3 regions of the Streptomyces sp. NPDC056231 genome follow, and region 2 is predicted to be linked to each of the others. Evidence: riboswitches for the same ligand, from Rfam matches in the RefSeq annotation. Region 2 holds a riboswitch; each other region holds the start of a gene.

Region 1 (7,164 bases), on a different contig from region 2:
CGAGGTCGACGACACCTGCCGCGTCGAGGGCAGCGACTGGTTGTACGCGGTCGGCGACGTCAATCACCGGGCGCTCCTCACCCACCAGGGCAAGTACCAGGCCCGCATCGCCGGTGCCGCGATCGCCGCCCGCGCGCAGGGGGGCGCGCCGCTGGCGACCGGCCGCTGGGGCGCACACGCCGCCACCGCCGACCATGCGGCCGTCCCCCAGGTCGTCTTCACCGATCCGGAGGCCGCATCCGTGGGGCTCACCCTCGCCGCGGCCGAGCGCGCCGGGCACCGGGTCCGCGCCGTCGACCACGACCTCGCCGCCGTCGCCGGCTCCGGACTGTACGCGGATGGCTACCGGGGCCGCGCCCGCATGATCGTCGACCTCGACCGCGAGATCGTGCTCGGCGTCACCTTCGTCGGCCCCGGCATCGGGGAGCTGCTGCACTCGGCGACGGTCGCCGTTGCGGGCGAGGTCCCCATCGACCGGCTCTGGCACGCCGTCCCCGCCTATCCGACGATCAGCGAGGTGTGGCTGCGCCTGCTGGAGGCGTACCGGGGCTGAGTACGGCTGGTGCGTCGGCGTGTCCCGTCGTCCCTCCGAGGGACGACGGGACACGCCGACGGGGTCCGGCGTACCACGCAGACGCACCTACGCAGTGCCGGTGAGCGCACGGGGCTATGCGTGTTCCGGCTCTCACCAATAGTGGCGCCGGCCACCGATCCCGTGGCCGACAGCACCGAGAATCCAGAGGACCGCACCGATCAGCACGAGGGCGATGCCGATGGTCGACAAGAAGGCGAGCCCGGCCACCATGCCGACCACGAGCAGAATGACTCCGAGGACGATCATCGCGTCCCCCAATCTTTCAGGCCTACCTTTGAGTATGCGCCGGACGGCGCATCTCCGCGTCGCCGACGACTGCTGTCGCTCGTACTGCCGTCCCGGGCCGCCGCGCGGTGGCCGGCCGGTGGGCCGGAGAGCTCGTCGGACCTCGTCGGACAGCCGGGGTTCCAGGCCGACGACACGGCCGGTGGACCCCCTCGACCAGGCGCGACCGGGTCCGGCGAACCGCTACGCGACCCGCCTCTCCAGCATCGGTTGTTCCTCTTCCTCCTCGGGCAGCTTCACGTCGCTCACCAAGATGTTGACCTCCACGACCTCCAGACCGGTCATCCGCTCGATGGCGGCGATCACCTCGGTCCGGACCTCGCCCGTGAGCTCGACGATCGCGTATCCGTATTCGACGACGATCGACAGGTCGACCGCCGTCTGGACCTCGCCGACCTCGACCTTGACACCGCTGGTGACGGACTGACCTCCCGCTCCGGGCACCCGTTCCCGCACAGCGCCCACACCGCGGGCGAATCCCCCTCCCATGCCCTGGACTCCGGGCACGCCCCGGGCCGCCAGCCCGGCGATCTTCGCCACCACGCCGTCGGCGATCGTGGTTCGGCCCCGCGATCCAGGTTCCGTTCTGCGGTTTCCGCCGTGCGGTCCTGCTCCGTGCACGGCCTCGGATTGTGGGCGGGTGGTCTCGGGTTTCACCTGCGTTTGATCGGTCATGGCCGGTCGCCCTTCCGACGAGAAGGTGGATTCGAACGCTTTGGCCAGTTTACGTACCATTTGTCAACATTGCGCGAGTGATAGGGGTATGCGGGCGGATTCACGGGCGGATTCACGGGCGGGTCCGCCGCAGAGGGGATGGGTGGGATTCCGCGGTTCGTCACGGAGACGGCTCGCCCGCCCACCGTCTGTCCGCTGCGCTGGTGACCGCAGACGAAAGGTCGGCCCAACGATGCACCGGTGGCAGGGCCGTTGCGGTTCGCTGCGGTGTTCTTCGTCCAGTGGGACGGCTGCTGCGCCACACTCCGATCGTGGTCTTCCTGCCACAGGTGGCGAACCTCGGGGGCCTACACCATCCTGGGCTCCGCCTCCACGACCGCTTCGGTCGCACCGTTGACGAACTCGGACAGCCCGACCGGTCGTCGGGGATGCTGTGACCTGACGTCACCGGCAGGGCGGGCCGGTCCGGCGGTGGCGGGCGACGGGTTACGGGGCGTCGGTTCCGGTGTTCAAGGACCGGCCACAGCGCAGGTTCCAGCGGCCGGACCGGCCGCTGAGCTCTGTCAGTGTCAACGGGGCGACGTCCAACCGCCAGAACGCCTGCGGCGGAAGGCCCAGCGCATGCACGATCGCGGCGCGCACCACCGCGGGTTCGACCACAGCGATCAGGCGGCCGTCCCCGGCGCCGTCCCGATGCAACGAGTCCAGCCAGCCGCCCACTCGCGCACACAGGTCCAGTAGCGACTCGCCGCCGTGCGGTGCCGCCGAAGGGTCGGACAGCCAGGCCGACACCGCCTCCGGCTCGGCCTCGCTCACCTCCGCCAGCCGCTGCCCGCTCCAGCGCCCCAAGTTCCAGCCGTGGAGGACCGGTTCGGGCTCGGAGTGCAGCCCCAACGCCTCGGAGGTCCCGGCGCACCGTTCGTCCGCTCCGCACACCCGGCGATCGGCTGGAGGCACCGCGGCAGCGGCCGCACGCGCCCGCCGGACACCGGACGCGTCGAGCGGGGCGTCGCCGTCGAAACGGGCTTCACGCAACGCCGCATTGAGCGCCGGTGAGATCAACATCACGTGCACCGTCAACACCGGTGTCAACTCCCTGAACTGTGGCCTTTCGGGTAAGCACACCATGGCATCCGGGCCTCCCGGCCCCGCAGTCGGCGCCATGGCGGCGCGTGCCCGCAGGCGGTATGGTCGCGACGAACATGACGACGGTGTGACGGAAGTCCGGTGAGAATCCGGCACGGTCGCGCCACTGTGAACCCGTACTCCTGCGGGAAGTCAGACCCGGCACCGTCGTCTCAGGCACCACGATCGGGACGCGTGTTCCCTCAGGAGGTTCTGCCATGGCACAGACTGCTGCCCCCGCAACCGTCGCCACCCCCGCCATCACCCCCATCTCACTGAAGGCCATTGCCCCGTGGGCGGTCTTCTTCGGCATTCTCATGCTCGTTCTGCTGTACTTCGTCGGCGCAGAGCAGGGTGCCACCGCCGTCATCTCCGGCGAAGGTGTCCACGAGTGGGTCCACGACGGCCGTCACCTGCTCGGTTTCCCCTGCCACTGACGCGCTGCACACCTCAGGGGAACCGTTCATGAACTCCATATCTGTCAGAGCGCTGCTCGTCCGCGGCATGCTGGCCGGACTTGCCGCGGGCGCGCTCGCTCTTGCCGTCGCCTACTTCCTCGGCGAATCCCGGGTGGACGCGTCGATCGCGCTCGAAGAGGCTCACAGTCACGAGCACGGCGGTGAGGAACTCGTCAGCCGTACCATGCAGTCCACCGCGGGTCTCGCCACCGGTGTCCTGGTCTTCGGCGTGGCGATCGGCGGCATCGCCGCGCTGGTCTTCTGCTACGCACTCGGCCGCATCGGCAGGTTCGGCCCGAGAGCCACGGCCGCATTGATCGCGTTCGGCGCCCTGCTGACCGTGTACGTCGTGCCGTTCCTCAAATACCCGGCCAATCCGCCGGCTGTCGGAAATCCCGACACGATCGGCCAACGCACCACCTTGTTCTTCCTGATGGTCGCCCTCAGCGTGCTGTTGGCCGTCGCTGCCGTCATCTTGGGCAAGCGGCTGGCTCCCCGCCTGGGCAACTGGAACGCGTCCATCGCCGCGTCCGCCGCCTATGTGCTCGTCATCGGGCTGGCCTACGCCTTCCTGCCCTCGTTCAACGAGGTCGGCAAGGACTTCCCGGCCAGTCTGCTGTGGGAGTTCCGCCTTGCCACCCTCGCCGTTCAGGCCACGCTGTGGACCACTTTCGGTCTGGTCTTCGGCTATCTGACCGAGCGGCTGCTGGCGCCCAAGGCCGGCGCAGTGACGGCCGGGGACGGTCCCACGTCCCACGCGGCCGCCGCTGCGAGCTGAGGCGCCGGCCGACTCGTCGGCCGTATGACGGCAGAACCCACCGGGATGCCCCGGTGGGTTCTGCCGTCTATGCGGCGTCCGTCGCGTCGGTCGCTTCAGTCACGTACGTCGGATGCGTTGTGTCCGACGCCTCCGATGGCTCCGGCGTGTCCGACCAGTCGATCAAGAAGTGCTTCAGCCGGTCGTCCGCCCTGACGAAGCGCATTCCTGCTGCCATCATGACGTGGTGGGACGCGATGTTGTCGAGGTCGGCATCGCCGATCACGGCGGCGACACCCTCGCCGCGGGCGAACTCCAGCAGTGCCCGCAGCGCCTCGGAGGCGTACCCCTTGCCGCGCGCCGCAGGGGTCAGGCCGTAGCCGATTGTCACCTGCCCCTCCGCGTCCGGAACGCCGTGAAAGCCCACTCCGCCTATGGTGTGTCCGTCCTGACGGAGGCGGATCTCGTAGGCGCCGAACGGCTGGGGATTGCCGGTGTCGGCGCAGTGCTCCAGGAAATGCCGGGCCCCGGCCGCGTCGCCGTCGCCGGGGTACTCCGGTGCCCATAGGGCACCCGGCCCCGGACGGCGGGCCACGATGTTCTCCGCCTCGGCGGGACTCAGCGGGTGGAGTACGAGTCGAGGTGTCAGAAGATCTCTCATGACTCGTCGGACTATCACGGCGGCGAGGTTCGGCGCACCGGAATTATCGGAGTTTTTGCTGTCGGAAGGAGTGGGCGGCCGGGTCGGCATGCGCACGCCGACCCGGCCCACCGCCTGAGGCGGCGTGAGGAGGGCGGGGCTTCTCCGCCGGACAGCGTCCGTCCCGAAGCCCCGCCGGCTCAGCTGCTCACGTCCTCCCCGAAGTCCCCGGACATCGCCGCCGCCATCCGCAGATGAGGCTTCGCCTCCTCCTGCCGGCCCTGCCGCTCCAGGGTGCGGCCGAGCATCAGCCGCGCGTAGTGCTCCACCGGGTCGCGCTGCAGCACCGCCCGCAGCTCTGCCTCGGCCTTGCCGAGCCGCGCCGAGTGGTAGTAGGCGCGGGCCAGCAGCAGCCGCGGCGCGACCTGCTCCGGCGCTTCCTCGACCAGTCCGCCCAGGATCCGGGCCGCGGTCAGGTACTCCTTGGCCTCGAAGAACATCTGGGCGCGGTCCCAGCGGTCGGCTGCCGTGCCGAACTCGTAATACGTCTCGTTCATTTGCCCTCCTCGGTCGCAGCCTTGGGTGATCCGTCGGGCCATGCATCCAGTCGTTCGCGCGGCCCGCCTTCAGCCTGCACAACACCACACTATGGTTGAACATTCCACCAAACTTTTGGCGTGGGTACCGACCGCCCGCGCCTGCGCAGGAATAGGTTGAGCGCCATGAGCAATCTCGATCGCCAGGCCGCACTCTCCGTCTGCGGCGGCCGGGGCTTTGTCGTCGCCGACCCGGTGCGTGAACTCCTCACCCCGCGTCACGTCCAGCTCGGCGAGTCCACCGAGGTTCGCAGGCTGCTGCCCAACCTCGGCCGCCGGATGGTCGGAGCCTGGGCCTTCGTCGATCACTACGGCCCCGACGACATCGCCGACGAACCCGGGATGCAGGTACCGCCCCACCCCCACATGGGCCTGCAGACGGTCAGCTGGCTCCACGACGGCGAGGTGCTTCACCGCGACAGCCTGGGGAGCCTGCAGACGATCCGGCCGCGCGAACTGGGACTGATGACCTCCGGCAGGGCCATCAGCCACTCCGAGGAGAGCCCGAAGCCGCACGCTCGCTTTCTGCACGGCGCTCAGCTCTGGGTTGCGCTGCCCGACGCTCACCGCCAGATCGAGCCGCACTTCCAGCATCACACCGACCTGCCGACCGTCACCGCCCCCGGCCTCACCGCCACGGTGATCCTCGGCGAGCTGGACGGCGCCACCTCGCCAGGCACCGCCTACACCCCGATCGTCGGCGCCGACATCGCCCTGACCGGTGGCGCCGAGGCACGCCTGCCACTCGATCCGGATTTCGAGTACGCCGTGCTGTCCATGTCCGGCGAGGCGGAGGTCGACGGCGTGCCCCTGCTGCCCGGCTCGATGCTCTACCTCGGCTGTGGCCGCACCGAACTTCCGCTGCGCGCCGACTCCGACACGGGGCTGATGCTCCTCGGGGGCGAGCCCTTCGAGGAGGAGATCGTCATGTGGTGGAACTTCGTCGGCCGTACGAACGAGGAGATCGCCCAGGCTCGCGAGGACTGGATGGGCGGTTCCCGCTTCGGCGAGGTGAAGGGCTATCAGGGAGGTCCGCTGTCCGCTCCCGAACTCCCTCCGGTGCCCCTCAAGCCCCGGGGGCGTGTGCGCTGACCTGCGAGGACAGTCCTGCGGCGATGTCCCGAGAGGCGCTGTCCGGCTGGAGGCGGAGGCCGGGCCCGACCGTGAGGACCTGGCCATCCTCCAGCACGCCGTCCAGATACGTCTCCGCGCGGGCCTTGCCGCAGTCGTGGACGTCGAGGCAGAGCATGTGGCCGCTGTTGCACAGGGTGTAGCGGCGGCAGGGGCCGCGGCGGCCTTCGCCGCGCGGCCGCGCCCGGCCGCCCCCAACCTGTTCGACGAGGTCCAGCGGCTCGCCAGGTCCCCCAACGTCACCGTCGCACCAGCCCCGGCGCCCGGGCCGCGGGACGCATCCCCAGGGTCGTCCGTCGATACCAACGCCGACCACCTCGCCGCCTACCGGCTCGACCGGCACGGCAACCAACCCCATCGGAGACCCGCGCCGCTTCCCCTACGACCTGTCCGGCACCACCGCTCACCGCGACGCCCAGATCCGCCACGCGCTGACCCGCCTGATCAACTGGGCCAAGCAGGCCGGGGCCGCCGCGATCGGCATTGAAGACCTCGACTTCACCGACGAGAAGACCTGGGAAACTCTTGGCGGTCACATAGCAATGTGACATATTACTGCCGTGCCCAAGAGACACTCTCTGGACGTCGTCATCGTCGGTGCCGGCGTCGTCGGAGCCGCCTGCGCGTACTACGCGAGCCGCTCCGGCCTCTCCGTCGCCGTCGTCGACCGCGGTTCCGTCGCGGGCGGCACCACCGGTGCGGGGGAAGGCAACCTGCTCGTCTCCGACAAGGAAGCGGGTCCTGAGCTCGACCTCGCGCTGCTGTCCACGCGACTCTGGCGCGAACTGCGCTCGGCCCTCCCGCCGGAGATCGAGTACGAGCCCAAGGGCGGCGTGGTCGTGGCGCCCGACGAGGCCGCCCTGTCCGCCCTGCGTGCCTTCGCCGAAGGCCAGCGCGGGGCG
Region 2 (7,164 bases):
GGACCAGGCGGGCAGCGGCCCGGACCGCTCGGCGAGGTCGCAGGACGCCTCGTACGCGGCGAGCATGATCCGCTCGGAGATCTTCGTGGAGAGCGCGCGGGCCTCGGGGGAGTCGAACGGCAGCCGCAGCCGGAAGAAGACGTCCTGGAGCCCCATCGCGCCCAGCCCCACCGGACGCCAGCGGGCGTTGGAGCGGCCGGCCTGCTCGGTCGGGTAGAAGTTGATGTCGACGACCCGGTCGAGGAACGTCACGGCGGTACGGACGGTGGAGTCCAGCCGCTCCCAGTCGATGCCGCCGTCGGCCACGAACGAACCGAGGTTGACCGAACCGAGGTTGCAGACGGCGGTCTCGCCGTCGTCGGTGACTTCGAGGATCTCGGTGCACAGGTTCGACGAGTGGACGACGCGGCCCGGCTCGGCGGTCTGGTTGGCCGTCCGGTTGGAGGCGTCCTTGAACGTCATCCAGCCCTGGCCGGTCTGGGCGAGCGTCCGCATCATCCGGCCGTACAGCTCACGCGCGGGCATCGACTTGCGGGCCAGGCCCTTGGCCTCGGCGGCCCGGTAGGCGGCGTCGAACTCGTCGCCCCACAGATCGACCAGCTCCGGCACGTCGGCGGGGGAGAACAGCGACCAGTCGCCGTCCGCGTCGACCCGGCGCATGAACTCGTCCGGGATCCAGTGCGCCAGGTTGAGGTTGTGCGTACGCCGCTGATCCTCGCCCGTGTTGTCGCGCAGCTCCAGGAATTCCTCGATGTCGGCGTGCCACGTCTCCAGGTAGACGGCGGCGGCACCCTTGCGGCGGCCGCCCTGGTTCACTGCGGCGACCGAAGCGTCGAGCGTCTTCAGGAACGGCACGATGCCGTTGGAGTGCCCGTTGGTGCCGCGGATCAGCGAACCGCGGGCGCGGATCCGGGAGTACGAGAGGCCGATGCCGCCCGCGTGCTTGGAGAGCCGCGCCACCTGGTGGTAGCGGTCGTAGATGGAGTCGAGCTCGTCCAGCGGTGAGTCCAGCAGATAGCAGGAGGACATCTGCGGGTGCCGGGTGCCGGAGTTGAAGAGTGTGGGGGAGGAGGGGAGGTAGTCGAGGCGGCTCATCAGACCGTACAGCGCGGCGACCTCGTCCAGTGCGCGCACCGACTCGTCCTCGGCGAGGCCGGCGGCGACACGCAGCATGAAGTGCTGCGGCGTCTCGATGACCTGGCGGGTGAGCGGGTGGCGCAGCAGATAGCGGCTGTGCAGTGTCCGCAGCCCGAAGTAGCCGAACCGGTCGTCGGCGCCGTCGGCGAGGGACTGCTCGACCAGCGCGTCGAGCCGGGCCGCGTGGAGCGCCACGAACGCGGCCGTACGGTCCGCGATCAGACCCTCGCGGTGGCCGACGGCGACCGAGGCGGAGAACGACAGCGCGCCCTGACCGGCTGCCTCGTCCGCGATGGTGCGGGTCAGGAGGCGGGCGGCGAGCCGGGAGTACGCGGGGTCCTCGGCGATCAGACCCGCGGCGGCCTCGGTGGCCAGCGTGCGCAACTCCGACTCGTCCGACGCGGCGTTGCGTCCGCGCAGCGCGGCGGCGGCGACGCGGCCGGGGTCGGTGTCGGGCAGATCGGCAGTGAGGTCGGTCAGGGTCCGCAGCAGTGCGGTCCCAGGTCCGTCGTTCGTGGTTCCCGCGGACTCGGCGACTGAAGCCGGATCGGCTGGCGCGATGGTCACGTGGTGCTCTCCCTCGCTCGGCTCGGGGCCGGCGGGTGAGCGGGGCAGCCACACGGAGGCATGCCCGAAGAAGGAGGGCAGCACTGCGTGCGGCGTCCACCGGCCCATCCGCGAGGCCCGGACGTCTGGGCGTCCGGATCGGTCGAGCCGGACGCGCTGTCGGCAGGTCCTCGGACTTTCAGGGTGCGCAAAAGGGACCCGAATATACCGTTGCGGGACAGTTCCGGATTCGCACCGGATTTCCCTGCAGCGACAGCGAGCATGAGCATACATGTGGGGGCCGCCCGATGAGGCGGCCCCCACATGTTGTGTCGTACGGGTTCAGCATGATCGTACAAGGAGCCCCGATGCTTGGGCCCGGGAGGAATTGTTTCCCGTGGCTCGTAGGTGCGGAGTGCTGGAACAGTTTCGAAGGTCAGGTGGGTCGTTTCTGTTGCTCGATGTACTCCTTGATGAGGGACAGGGGTGCCCCGCCGCAGGACGGGGCGAAGCGGGACGGTGACCAGACAGAAGTGCTGGCCCCACAGGTGCTTGTGGGTGGGGTCGGGCGAGTCCTGTCGGAGGTGGCGATTGGAGGCGTCCTTGAGGCAGCCGGCGAGTTCGGAGAGCGCGACTTTGGGCGGGTAGTGGACCAGGAGATGAACGTGCTTGGTCCTGTTTGCCGTTGAACTCGACCAGCGTGGTACCGAAGTCCGCTTACGTCCCCCCATGACCTGCGCGCAGCGCATCAGGATCTCGTCGGTGAACACGCCCCGCCATATGTGGGGATGAAGACCAAGTGGGCGTGCAGGGTGTGAATGATCATTCTTCCTCCGTGTATATCGGTGTGTAGTGCCTAATCTCAGGACGTGGGTCAATCTTGGGCGTTAGTCTGGCCGGGTGAAGCTGGTGGTGCAGGTCAAGCTCTTACCGACGTCCGTGCAGGCGGCGGCACTTGAGGCGACCCTGCGTGCCTGCAACGAGGCAGCCTCGTGGGCGAGTGAGGTTGCGTTCGAGAGGGCAACGTTCCGGAACTTCGCGCTGCGCGAGCACACCTACGCCGAGGTGAAGGAGCGGTGGGGGCTGGGAGCGCAGGCCGCCCAGCACGTGATCAAGAAGACCTGCGACGCGTACACCACGCTGCAGGCGAACCTGCGGGCGGGGAACCTCGGCAGGCCCGGCACGAAGCGCCACCGCCAGACCACCGGCAAGCCGGTCTCCTTCCGGTCTCATGCGGCCCAGCCCTATGACGACCGGATGCTGTCCTGGCAGATGGACACGCGCACCGTCTCGATCTGGACGACTGCCGGGCGGGTCAAGGGAGTCGCGTTCACCGGCAGTACGGAGCAGCTGGCCACCCTCGCCCGCTATCGCAAGGGTGAGTCGGATCTGGTGTGCCGGGACGGCTGCTGGTACCTGGTCGCGACCTGCGAGGTGCCCGAAGCGGAACTGAATACCGATCCGGTGGATTTCCTTGGGGTTGATCTGGGGATCGTGAACATCGCCACCACTTCGGACGGCCGCATCATGGCCGGACGGCAGTTAAACCGCATGCGGCTCCGCGACCGGAAGCTGCGCACCAAGCTGCAGAAGAAGAACACCAAGTCCGCCATGCGCCGCGCCGTACGGCGGCGCCGCAAGGACGCGCGGCGGGCCCGGGACATCAACCACAAGATCGCGAAACATATCGTGGCCGAGGCTGAACGCACCTCGCGCGGAATCGCCCTGGAAGACCTCACGGGCATCCGGGCGAGGGTACGGCTTCGCAAGCCCCAACGGGCCACGCTCCACACCGGGGCCTTCGCCCAGCTGGGAGAGTTCATCGTGTACAAGGCCCGCCGGGCAGGAGTGCCGGTGGTGTACGTCGACCCGGCGTACACCTCCCGCACCTGCGCCCAGTGCGGGCACATCGACAAGGCGAACCGGGTCTCCCAGGCCCGGTTCGTGTGCCGGTCGTGCGGATTCGTTGATCACGCCGACCGGAACGGCTCCCGCAACATCCGCGCCCGCGCGTGGACGTTGTGGCGACGCGGGGCCCCGTCAACGGCCCCTGCCGTCCCGCCTCCACGGCGGACGGCTGAACGCGGACAACGCATCACCGCCAGTGATGTCGCGTAACGCAAGCCCATCGCCTCAGCGACGGGTAGTTGACAGGCTCAGGCTGTACGTGAGCAGCGGGAGACCTGGAATGGGATCCCAGTCGCGCTCCGGAGTCCGTACGAAGCCCAGGCGGCGGTAGCCCCGGTGGGCCGCGAGCATGGCCGGCGTCGTCGACAGGACGAGCCGCGCGATGCCTTCCGTGCCGGGAGCCCGGTCGATACGGGCCTGTACGAGCGCCTCGCCGGCGCCAAGGCCGCGCGTCTCCCGTGCGACGGCGAGCATTGCTGGAGCGGCTCACCGACTTCGACCCCCGACGCGTGCTCTTCGCACACGACTGCTCGGTCTGGGAGCCGCCCCGTCGGAGCGGCTGAGAACATCCACCCCAGGCGATACCCGGTTACCCAGGACAGGACTGGACCCTTCGACAAGATTTTCAGCAGTCTTCTAGCCGGCGGATGGGCTCGCGTCGGGTGACGGGCTCGACTCGGGCCTGGCCGAGGGGAGTTCCACCTGGACGCCCGGGTCGCCCGCGTCCGCCGTGTAGTCCGCCGGGGAGGTCTCGTCGACGCCCGCCGGGGCCTTCACTGCGTTCAGGACGAAGGTCAGTACCAGGGTCACCACACCGTTCAGCACGAACGCCGTCAGACCGATGTAGCCGATCTCGCCGATCCCCGGGATTTCCTTCGAGGAGCCGCCGAAGTGCGCCTGGGTCGGGATCGCCACTCCGTACGCGGCGAGCGTGCCGTACGCCATGCCGACCGCCCAGCCCGCGAGCAGCGCCCAGCGGTGGAACCACCGGGTGAACAGGCCGCCGACCAGCGCCGGGAACGTCTGCAGGATCCAGATCCCGCCGAGCAGCTGGAAATTGATCGCGACCGTCTTGTCCATGGTGAGGACGAAGGCGAGCGCGCCGACCTTCACCAGCAGCGACACCAGCTTGGAGACCTTGGTCTCCTGCTCCGGGGTCGCGTCGGGCTTCAGGAAGTCCTTGTAGATGTTCCGGGTGAAGAGGTTCGCCGCGGCGATCGACATGATCGCGGCGGGCACCAGCGCGCCGATGCCGATGGCGGCGAACGCGACACCCGCGAACCAGTCCGGGAACATGTTCTCGAACAGCTGCGGGATGGCCAACTGGCCGTTATCGACCTGGATCCCGGCGGCGATCGCCATGAAGCCGAGCAGCGCCAGCAGGCCCAGCATCAGCGAGTACAGCGGCAGGATCGTGGTGTTGCGCCGGATCACATTGCGGCTGCGGCTGGAGAGCGTCGCCGTGATCGAGTGCGGATACATGAACAGTGCCAGCGCCGAGCCCAACGCCAGAGTGGCGTAGGTCCATTGTTTGGCCTCGGCGGGAGCCAGCGCGCCGGTCGGTTTCCCTCCGGGCGGGCCCGCGAACTTCTCCTGCGCGGCGGCGAAGATGTCGTGGAATCCGCCCAGCTTGATCGGGATGTAGATGATCGCCACAGCGATGACCAGGTAGATCAGCCCGTCCTTGACGAACGCGATCAGCGCGGGGGCGCGCAGCCCGGAGGAGTACGTGTAGGCGGCGAGCACCGCGAACGCGATCAGCAACGGCAGGTCCTTGACGAACCAGTTGGTGTTCTCGCCGCCGCCGACGCCCATCACGTCCAGCACCGCCTGGATGCCGACGAGCTGGAGCGCGATGTACGGCATCGTGGCGAGGATGCCGGTGACGGCGACCGCCAGCGACAGACCCTTCGATCCGAAGCGACCTCGGACGAAGTCCGAGGTGGTGACGTACCCGTGCCGGTGCGAGACCGACCACAGGCGCGGCAGGAAGGTGAAGATCAGCGGGTACACCAGGATGGTGTACGGGACCGCGAAGAAGCCGGCCGCTCCTGTTGCGTAGACCGCGGCGGGTACGGCGACGAAGGTGTACGCGGTGTAGAGGTCGCCGCCGAGGAGGAACCAGGTGACCCAGGTGCCGAACGACCTGCCGCCCAGGCCCCATTCGTCCAGGCTGGCCTCGTTCTCGGCCTTGCGCCAGCGCGCGGCCATGAAGCCGATGACCGTGACGGCCAGGAAGAAGAAGATGAAGACGCCGAGCGCGACGCCGTTCACGCCGTCCTTCATGCCGACGCACCCCCCTTGCGGGCGCGCTGGTCACGCTGCCAGAGCTTGTACGCGACCATCGTGAGCGCCGTGGAGATCAGCACCCAGACCAACTGGTACCAGTAGAAGAACGGGATGCCGATGAAGGTGGGGTCCACCTTCGCGTACGAACCCACCCAGAGCATCGCCACGAACGGGGCGGCGAGACAGAGGGCGATGAGCACTCTCACCGGTGTGACTGTCGGTGGCTTCGCGTCTGTTTCCTCGGGCATGTGGTGCCTCCGTCCCCTCGCTGATCACCTGTCGTCATGCGCAGGAAATCTAGGGGAGTCCTCCGGTCACCGTCACCCCCCTGTCCAGCAAAAGGGTGACGGAGCCGCTGGAGGGGATTCTGCCCGGCGGACCGACTCCTGATGCTCTGTCCGGGGCCGACAGTTGTCCGGTCAGGAGCTGGTCCGCGGTCCTGGACCGACCGGCACATGGGAGGCGGCGTCGCCATGTGCCGGTCGGTCTCAGTCGGTCGGCCGCTTCAGACGCGCCACGAACTTGTAACGGTCGCCGCGGTACACAGACCGCACCCACTCGACCGGTTCGCCGCGTCCGTCCAGGGAGTGACGGGACAGCATGAGCATCGGCAGGCCCACGTCCGTACCGAGCAGGCCGGCTTCGCGCGGGGTGGCGAGCGAGGTCTCGATCGTCTCCTCGGCCTCGGCGAGCCGTACGTCGTACACCTCGGCCAGCGCCGTGTAGAGCGAGGCGTACTTCACCAGCGAACGACGCAACGCGGGAAAACGTTTGGCCGAAAGGTGCGTGGTCTCGATGGCCATCGGTTCACCGCTGGCCAGGCGGAGTCGCTCGATCCGCAGCACCCGGCCGCCGGTTGTGATGTCCAGCAGCCCGGCGAGGGTGTCGTCGGCCGTGACATATCCGATGTCCAGGAGTTGAGAGGTCGGTTCCAGACCCTGGGCGCGCATGTCCTCGGTGTACGAGGTGAGCTGCAGGGCCTGTGAGACCTTCGGCTTGGCCACGAATGTGCCCTTGCCCTGGATGCGCTCCAGCCGGCCCTCCACGACCAACTCCTGGAGCGCCTGGCGCACGGTGGTGCGCGAGGTGTCGAACTCGGCGGCCAGAGTCCGCTCCGGTGGCACCGGGGTGCCGGGCGGCATGGTGTCCGTCATGTCGAGGAGGTGGCGCTTCAGCCGGTAGTACTTCGGGACCCGCGCGGTGCGCGTGCCCGCGCCCGTCTCGTTCTCCGTACTGCCCCCGCCGGCACCCATGGCCCGCCTTCCCGACTGCTGCGTTGCTGCC
Region 3 (7,164 bases), on a different contig from region 2:
TCGCCGCCGATCCAGCTGCCGATGGCCACGTCGTCGTAGACCGACCAGGGGGCACCGAGGGACACGATCAGGTCCCAGCCATCGGCGTCGGGGAAGTCGAACTCCACATTCGGCGCGTGATGGCGGGACTCGGGCACGACCGTCACAGTGGTGAGTTCGTATCCGTGCTCGACGAGGCGGTCCCCGACCCGCCCGGGCTCCGTCACGTGGTCGTGCTTGATGACGAGTGCTCGCACGATGGGCGCTCCCTTCCGCTGTCCATGGACCCGCCGGATCACCCGACCAGGCCAATCGTATGGATCCAAATGATACGCGGAACCCGCCTTCCGGGGACCCTTGCGAGGGGCCGCTCACCGCCATATCGTTTGAGCCCAAATATATTGGATGTGACCTGGAGGCCACCCATGCTGGATGTCACCCATGAGGAGTGGCTGCGCCGAGCCGAGGAGCTGGACCTGTCCGGGGTCCACCACATCGACGGCGCCGACGAACCCGGTGGCGGTGGGAGCTACACCGTCGTATCTCCACGCAACGGCCAGGTGCTGACCCAGGTCGCCGACGGAGGCCACTCGGAGGTGGACGCGGCCGTCGCCGCCGCCCGCCGGGCCTTCGACTCCGGCCCCTGGCCGCGCCTGGCGCCCGCCGACCGCGGCCGGGCGCTGCTGCGGATCGCCGATCTGCTGGAGGAGCAGCGCGACCAGCTCGCGCTCATCATCAGTCTGGAGATAGGCAAGCCCATCACGGACGCGTATGCCATCGAGCTGCGCGCCGCGATCAATACCTTCCGCTGGTACGGACAGTTGGCCGACAAGGTGACCGACGAGTCCCCCCACATCGCCCCGGACGCGCTCGCGCTCGTCACCCGGGAGCCGGCGGGCGTCGTCGGCGCGGTGGTGCCGTGGAACTTCCCCCTGACGCTCGCCTCCTGGAAGGTCGCGCCCGCACTCGCGGCCGGCTGCACCGTCGTACTGAAGCCCTCCGAGAACTCCCCGCTGTCCGCCCTGCTGTTGGGCCGTCTCGCAACCGAGGCCGGGCTGCCGCCGGGCGTCCTGAACGTCGTCACCGGCGACGGCCCCACCGCCGGGCGGGCGATCGGCCTGCACCCCGACGTGGACGTCCTGGCCTTCACGGGGTCGACCGCCGTGGGGCGGCACTTCCTGCGCTACGCCGCCGACTCCAATCTCAAGCGTGTCTGGCTGGAGTTGGGCGGCAAGTCGCCCAACATCATCCTCCCGGACGCACCCGACCTGGAGAAGGCCGCGGCCACCGCCGCCTGGGGCATCTTCTTCAACCAGGGCGAGATGTGCACGGCACCCTCGCGACTGCTCGTCCACTCCTCCATCGCCGAGCGCGTCACCGAGGCCATCGTGGATCGCGCACGGAAACTGCGAGTCGGTGACCCCCTCGACCCCGCCACCGAGATGGGCGCGCTGGCCGGCGAGGGACACCTGGAGCGCGTACTGGACCACATCGGAACCGGCCTCCACGAGGGCGCCCGGCTGCGGACCGGTGGTGACCGCACACGGGCCGAGTCCGGGGGCAGCTTCCTGCGGCCCACCGTCTTCGACCGGGTGGACCCCGGCATGCGGTTGGCCCGGGAGGAGATCTTCGGCCCGGTGCTGTCCGTCCTCACCTTCGAGGACCTCGACGAGGCCGTCGCGCTCGCCAACGCCACCGAGTACGGTCTCGCGGCCGGGCTGTGGACGTCCGACCTGTCCACCGCGCACCGGGTCTCCCGCGCCCTGAAGGCCGGGACGGTCTGGGTCAACTGCTACGAGGAGGGCGACCTGACCGTGCCCTTCGGCGGGATGAAGCAGTCCGGCAACGGCCGCGACAAGTCCGCGCACGCCCTGGAGAAGTACACCGAACTCAAGACCACCTGGATCCAGCTGTGAGACCGCTCATCGCCATTCCGGCCCGTTTCTCCGCGTCCACCTCCGCCCTGCGGTACGCCGCCGAGGTCAACGCCCGGGCGCTCGTCGACGCGGTGTGGCGGGCGGGCGGCGAACCCGCGACCATCCACCCGCACGCGCCCGGCGGAACCGCCGACCCCGCCGAGGTGACCGCCCGGCTCACCCGCTTCGACGGCGTCCTGCTCCCCGGCGGCGGCGACCTCGCCCCGCACCGCTACAGCGATGGCGAGGCCCACGACAGCGTCTACGACGTGGACGACGAACAGGACGGCTTCGACCTGGAAGTCGCCCGCCAAGCGCTGGACGCGGGCCTGCCGACGCTTGCGGTCTGCCGCGGCCTGCAGGTCGTCAACGTCGCCCTGGGCGGCACCCTGGAGCAGGACATGGGCGGCCCGCAGCGCGAGCACCGCCACGTCGTGCACCCGGTGGCGATCCAGCGCGGCTCGCTCCTGGGGCAGGCCACCGGGGCCGAGAAGGTGGAGGTCTCTTGCTACCACCACCAGCGGGTGGACCGTACCGGTGTCGGCCTCACGGTCGCCGCCCGCGCCGTCGACGGGACCGTGGAAGCCCTCGAACTCCCTGGCCTGCACGGCTGGTTCGCCGCCGTGCAGTGGCACCCCGAGGACACCGCCCACGAAGACCCGGCCCAGCAAGGGCTCTTCGACGCCCTCATCCGCGCCGCCCGCGGCCGTCGCTGACATCGCCGTGGCCCTCTTCGGCCGCGGCCGGACCACAGGGCCCCGGCTCGCTCCGGAACTCGACCTTCACGCCTTGGGGCGGCGTCCGCTGCGGCGCGGCGCGGGTTCGGCGCCGTCCAGCAGGGCGAGGCGACGCTCCTCGCCCTGCTCCTCCACCTGGAGCACGACCCGGCGCAGCCCCTCCGCGACACTGCGGCACTCCTCGTCGCTGAGCTGCCCGGTGACAAATGCCTCCTCCTCGTTGAACTGGGGAAACACGCGTTGCATGAGCTCCTCGCCCTCGTCCGTGAGGCTGAGCAGCACCAGCCTCCCGTCAGTGGGATGACCGGACCGCCGCACCAGCCCCCGCGCCTCCAGAGTGCGCGAAACCCCGGTGAGGGTCCCCTTGGAGATGCCCGCTTCCTCCGCCACGTGCCGCGTCTCGGACTCGCCCCAGATCCACACCACCCACAGCACGACGAACGCCGTCCAGGTCAGCTCGGACTCGCGCAGCACCGAGTTCTCCAGGTGCTGCCTGACCGCGGAGGCGGCGCGGTAGATATTGGCCACCACGGCCATCTGCTCGTGCCGGACCGGAATGCCCCCCAGCTTCGCACCTGCCAGCTTCTCGGCTTCGGTGATGGATCGTTGGCCGGGCACGGGCACACCCCTCCGACGCCATTGCGGCGCCTTGGATCGACGCTATCGTTCGGGACCAAATTGTACGGAGTTCCGGCCGACAGGGCATGTGCCGACGATGTACCTCGAAACCAGTAGTGGACTCCCCTGCTCTGGCCGCACTACGGGAACGCGCTGCCTCATCCGGCAGGTGGCACGGACCGCCCGGGGCGCCGGGTACCGTGGAGCCCGCCGATCCCGTGGACCTTCTTGCGGGCTGCGTGACCCCCGTAGGAACAGATGAGGAACCGATGACGACGAACCGCGGACGCAAAGACGTCATCCGCGACCGGATGGCTGCCACCGGCGAGTCGTACAACGTAGCCGCCCGCAACCTGAAGGCGATGAAGGACATGGGCGCCACCCGTGACGCCGTCCTCACGCAGCGCTGGCGCCCGGCGGACTCGCTCGACGTTCCGTGCCCCTGCGGCGGGACCTGCGAGCCCGGCGAGACCTGCGACCACTGCCATGCCCGGCACCGTCATGTGGCACGCTACCCCGGCAGCGTCACGGATGTGGAGACCTGGGCCGACCGGTACGACTGCATGGGGTGCTCGTCCTCGTACACGCTGATCGTCGTCCTGCACGGCCGCCCCTGGGGTGTCGCCGAGACGGTGGTCCAGGGCGGGGCGGCCGAGCCGATGGTCAGGGCGCGGGTGTTTCCCGGCGTCGCCCACCCGCTGCTGCGCCCCGAGAGCCCCGAGGACGACTGACCGGCTGAGGACGAGGGCGTACCCCGCCGGCCCAGCGGGGTACGCCCTCGTCCGGTGCCAACCGCTGATGCGGTACCGCTGGTCGGTCGGTGTCTGCGGGACGGGGTGAAGGCAGCCGTCGCCGGCTTCCAGCGAGCCGAGGTGACCTGAACCGACAAAATCACCGCACTACCCACGACGCGCGTCGCGGACGTGCTGGGTTTTGTGGAGGGGCGGGACATCGATCCCCTCAGCAACAGTCGGCCGTACTACGAAAGAGTCCTGCCTGAGGCTCGCCGTGATCGCTTGTGGCCGCGGATCCTCACCGTCATCCTGAGCCACTTCCTCTTCCTGCCAGTTTCGGCGCCGCTCCGGTGGCCTCCAGGAACAGTGTGCCGTCGGCGCCTGCGTCTTGGGACGTGCAGTGTTTCAGCAACGCGGAAATCGGGCCGTCGACGAGCCGGTAGCGCACGATCCGGCCGTCCTTCTCACCCTCGACGATGCCGGCGGCCCGCAGAAGACGCAGAGCCTGGGAGACGGCGGTGTCCCGCATCCCGCTGGCGACGGCGAGGTCGGACACGGCGATGGGGCCCGCCTCATGGAGGGCGAGCAGCAAGGACAGACGTCCGGGATCGGAGAGCAGAGAGAAGCGATCGGCCCAGCCGCGTACGCGCTCGGGCTCGCCCATGGCGGCGATGGCATCGCAGACCCGATGGCCGTCAATGGTGCGCCGCCCGGCGTGTTCCGCGGGAACCAGATGCATGGACACATCATCGCAGTCACGCCCTTCACCTGCATACCTGGTCAGTTATGCAGGCTTGCAGCCTTCTAGGGTGGGCGGGCCGTGGTGTTCGGGAAGACCGGTGACAGCCCCCAAGGGCTCAGTCCGGAGCGGCCCTCGCCACTGTGATCGGGAAGTTCCCGCCCCATGCATTGCCACTGGCCTCGCGGCCGGGAAGGCAGGGGCGGGCGCGTTGACCCGTCAGCCAGGAGACCGGCCACGGCAGCACGAAGCTGATCCACGAGGTGCTGGAGCGTGACCGTATGACCGTGTCCCAAGGCGTGCCCGAAACCGCCGCCGCCCCGTCCTTCCGCTGGCGCCGCGAGGACACCGTCCGAACCGCAGGACTGCTGGCCGTGATCGTCGCGCTGCACGTGGTCGCGTTCGGAATCCTGTTTCTGCTCGTGATTCCGCATCACTACGAGGTCGGCACCAAGGCGTTCGGGGTCGGCCTGGGCATCACCGCCTACACCCTCGGCATGCGGCACGCCTTCGACGCGGACCACATCGCGGCGATCGACAACACCACCCGCAAGCTGATGGCCGACGGCAAGCGGCCGGTGTCGGTGGGCTTCTGGTTCGCGCTCGGGCACTCCAGTGTGGTGGTCGTCATGGCCGCACTGGTCGCCGGGGGCGCGAAGCTCGCCGGCACCCTGATGGACGACGGCTCCCGAACCCACCAAGTCCTCGGCACTGTGGGCACCACGGTGTCCGGCAGCTTTCTATATCTCATCGCCGCCCTCAACCTCGTGGCGCTGTTCGGCATCATCCGCGTCTTCAAGGCGATGCGGGCCGGACGGTACGACGAGGCGGAGCTGGAGGCCCACCTCGACTCGCGCGGCTTCATGAACCGCCTTCTGGGGCGGTTCACCAAGTCCATCCGCCGGCCCGGCCAAATGTTCCCGCTCGGCTTCCTGTTCGGGGTCGGCTTCGACACCACGACCGAGGTCCTGCTCCTCGCTCTGGCCGGCAACGGCGCCGCCGCCGGCCTCCCCTGGTACGCGGTCCTGTGCCTGCCCCTCCTCTTCGCGGCGGGCATGAGCCTGTTCGACACCCTGGACGGCACGTTCATGAACTTCGCCTACCAGTGGGCGTTCTCGAACCCCGTTCGCAAGGTGTTCTACAACCTCACGATCACCGGCCTGTCCATCGCGGTGGCCTTCTTCGTCGGCACGATCGAGCTGGTCGGCGTTCTGCACGACAAGCTCGCCCTGAGCGATGACGTCACCGGCTGGATCGCGGGCCTGAACCTGGACAACGTCGGCTATGTCATCGTCGGCCTGTTCGTGGTCGTCTGGGCCGTGGCCATCGCCTACTGGCGGCTGGCCAAGGTCGAGGAGCGCTGGAGCGCCCGCACCGCAGACGCCGCCTGACGGCGGCAGAAAGAGACCACCGCCGACATCTTCGAGGCCATCGAGCACGCCTCAGGGCGACGGTGAAGCCTGAAGCTGCAGGACAACCAGTTGCGGCGCATGGTGGTGCCATGGATGAGCACCCTCCTGTGGTCGTGCTTCCGCCCTCGCCGGACGGTGGGCGGCAGGTGACGATCCACGGCGAGCGCGTAGGCACCGCCTACAGCCTTTTCGACGTGCTCGATTTCCTCCACCGCGCCGGCTTGCCCATCAAGGATCGCGCGATCGACGACCCCGAGCTGATCGAGTGGCGCGGCGGCGGACCATACGACTGGAACAACACCGCGCTGCCCTGACCCCGCTGCCGATCGCCGGGCGTCCCACCCGCCCAGTGCCTTGGTCAGAGGACGCGCAGATGGGTGGGGCCTCTTTGGGACCTTTTCAAGCCACGATGACGGTGCTGCCGGCTCGGTCGAGGGCGGTGTGCAGTTCGGCCGGGCATGGCTTGTCGGTGATGAGGGAGTCGAAGCCGTTCAGCTCGCACACGCGGTGGGCGGCTGTGCGGCCGAACTTGCTCGAGTCGGCGAGTACGTAACGGTGGGAGGCGTTGGCGAGCATGGCTCGCTTGGTGGCGACTTCGTCGAGGTGGAAGTCGGTGAGCCCGTAGGGGGCGATGCCGCCGGATCCCAGGAAGACGGCGTCCGCGCGCAGGTTGCTGAAGAATTCCACCGCTTGGGCGTTGGAGCAGGCGAGGTCGCCGGCTCGGATCCGGCCGCCGCTGACCAGGACCTCGACTCGGGGGCGTGTGCTGACTTCCGCGGCCACGAGGAGGGAGGGGGTGGCGATGACCCCGGCGTGGTCGGCGGGCAGCGCGCGGGCGACCTCCAAGGCGGTGGTGCCGACGTCGATGACAACGGTCTGGTTAAGCTGGATGAGTGCTGCTGCCGCGCGGCCGATGGTCTCCTTCTCCGAGGCGAGGGCGCCGCTGCGTTCGCTGAAGGGTGCCTCTTCCCCGACCGGCGCCTGAGGGCTGGTGGCGCCGCCGTGAACCCGGGAGAGCCGGCCACGCCG

Evidence for each region. A riboswitch is a leader RNA that binds a small molecule or an ion and turns the genes downstream of it on or off. The one in region 2 is predicted to bind cobalamin.
Region 1: it holds a riboswitch for cobalamin, as region 2 does, so the genes downstream of both, ACNPQM_RS22350 (CbtB domain-containing protein) here and ACNPQM_RS27415 (ribonucleoside-diphosphate reductase subunit alpha) in region 2, are expected to answer to the same signal.
Region 3: it holds a riboswitch for cobalamin, as region 2 does, so the genes downstream of both, ACNPQM_RS30670 (HoxN/HupN/NixA family nickel/cobalt transporter) here and ACNPQM_RS27415 (ribonucleoside-diphosphate reductase subunit alpha) in region 2, are expected to answer to the same signal.

What each region holds. Positions count from the first base shown of each region.
Region 1 covers NZ_JBLVKW010000029.1:31,989-39,152, forward strand. The annotation lists gene ACNPQM_RS22330 (dihydrolipoyl dehydrogenase family protein) at 1-553, shown strand, start outside; gene ACNPQM_RS22335 (hypothetical protein) at 686-841, opposite strand; gene ACNPQM_RS22340 (Asp23/Gls24 family envelope stress response protein) at 1,064-1,555, opposite strand; gene ACNPQM_RS22345 (histidine phosphatase family protein) at 2,042-2,620, opposite strand; adenosylcobalamin (AdoCbl) riboswitch at 2,747-2,895, shown strand; gene ACNPQM_RS22350 (CbtB domain-containing protein) at 2,899-3,117, shown strand; gene ACNPQM_RS22355 (CbtA family protein) at 3,146-3,916, shown strand; gene ACNPQM_RS22360 (GNAT family N-acetyltransferase) at 3,984-4,556, opposite strand; gene ACNPQM_RS22365 (tetratricopeptide repeat protein) at 4,736-5,092, opposite strand; gene ACNPQM_RS22370 (pirin family protein) at 5,258-6,223, shown strand; partial or broken gene ACNPQM_RS22375 (aminopeptidase P family protein) at 6,264-6,419, opposite strand; partial or broken gene ACNPQM_RS22380 (IS200/IS605 family accessory protein TnpB-related protein) at 6,558-6,792, shown strand; gene ACNPQM_RS22385 (NAD(P)/FAD-dependent oxidoreductase) at 6,823-7,164, shown strand, end outside.
Region 2 covers NZ_JBLVKW010000042.1:44,083-51,246, reverse strand. The annotation lists gene ACNPQM_RS27415 (ribonucleoside-diphosphate reductase subunit alpha) at 1-1,704, opposite strand, end outside; cobalamin riboswitch at 1,848-1,980, opposite strand; partial or broken gene tnpA (IS200/IS605 family transposase) at 2,120-2,509, opposite strand; gene ACNPQM_RS27405 (RNA-guided endonuclease InsQ/TnpB family protein) at 2,584-3,801, shown strand; partial or broken gene ACNPQM_RS27400 (GNAT family N-acetyltransferase) at 3,817-4,065, opposite strand; partial or broken gene ACNPQM_RS27395 (N-acyl homoserine lactonase family protein) at 4,068-4,154, shown strand; gene mctP (monocarboxylate uptake permease MctP) at 4,228-5,877, opposite strand; gene ACNPQM_RS27385 (DUF3311 domain-containing protein) at 5,874-6,128, opposite strand; gene ACNPQM_RS27380 (GntR family transcriptional regulator) at 6,369-7,133, opposite strand.
Region 3 covers NZ_JBLVKW010000053.1:22,518-29,681, reverse strand. The annotation lists gene ACNPQM_RS30700 (type 1 glutamine amidotransferase) at 1-236, opposite strand, end outside; gene ACNPQM_RS30695 (aldehyde dehydrogenase) at 405-1,895, shown strand; gene ACNPQM_RS30690 (gamma-glutamyl-gamma-aminobutyrate hydrolase family protein) at 1,880-2,611, shown strand; gene ACNPQM_RS30685 (MarR family winged helix-turn-helix transcriptional regulator) at 2,678-3,250, opposite strand; gene ACNPQM_RS30680 (hypothetical protein) at 3,520-3,981, shown strand; partial or broken gene ACNPQM_RS30675 (ArsR/SmtB family transcription factor) at 4,388-4,723, opposite strand; cobalamin riboswitch at 4,789-4,978, shown strand; gene ACNPQM_RS30670 (HoxN/HupN/NixA family nickel/cobalt transporter) at 5,005-6,114, shown strand; gene ACNPQM_RS30665 (hypothetical protein) at 6,225-6,449, shown strand; gene ACNPQM_RS30660 (DeoR/GlpR family DNA-binding transcription regulator) at 6,535-7,164, opposite strand, start outside.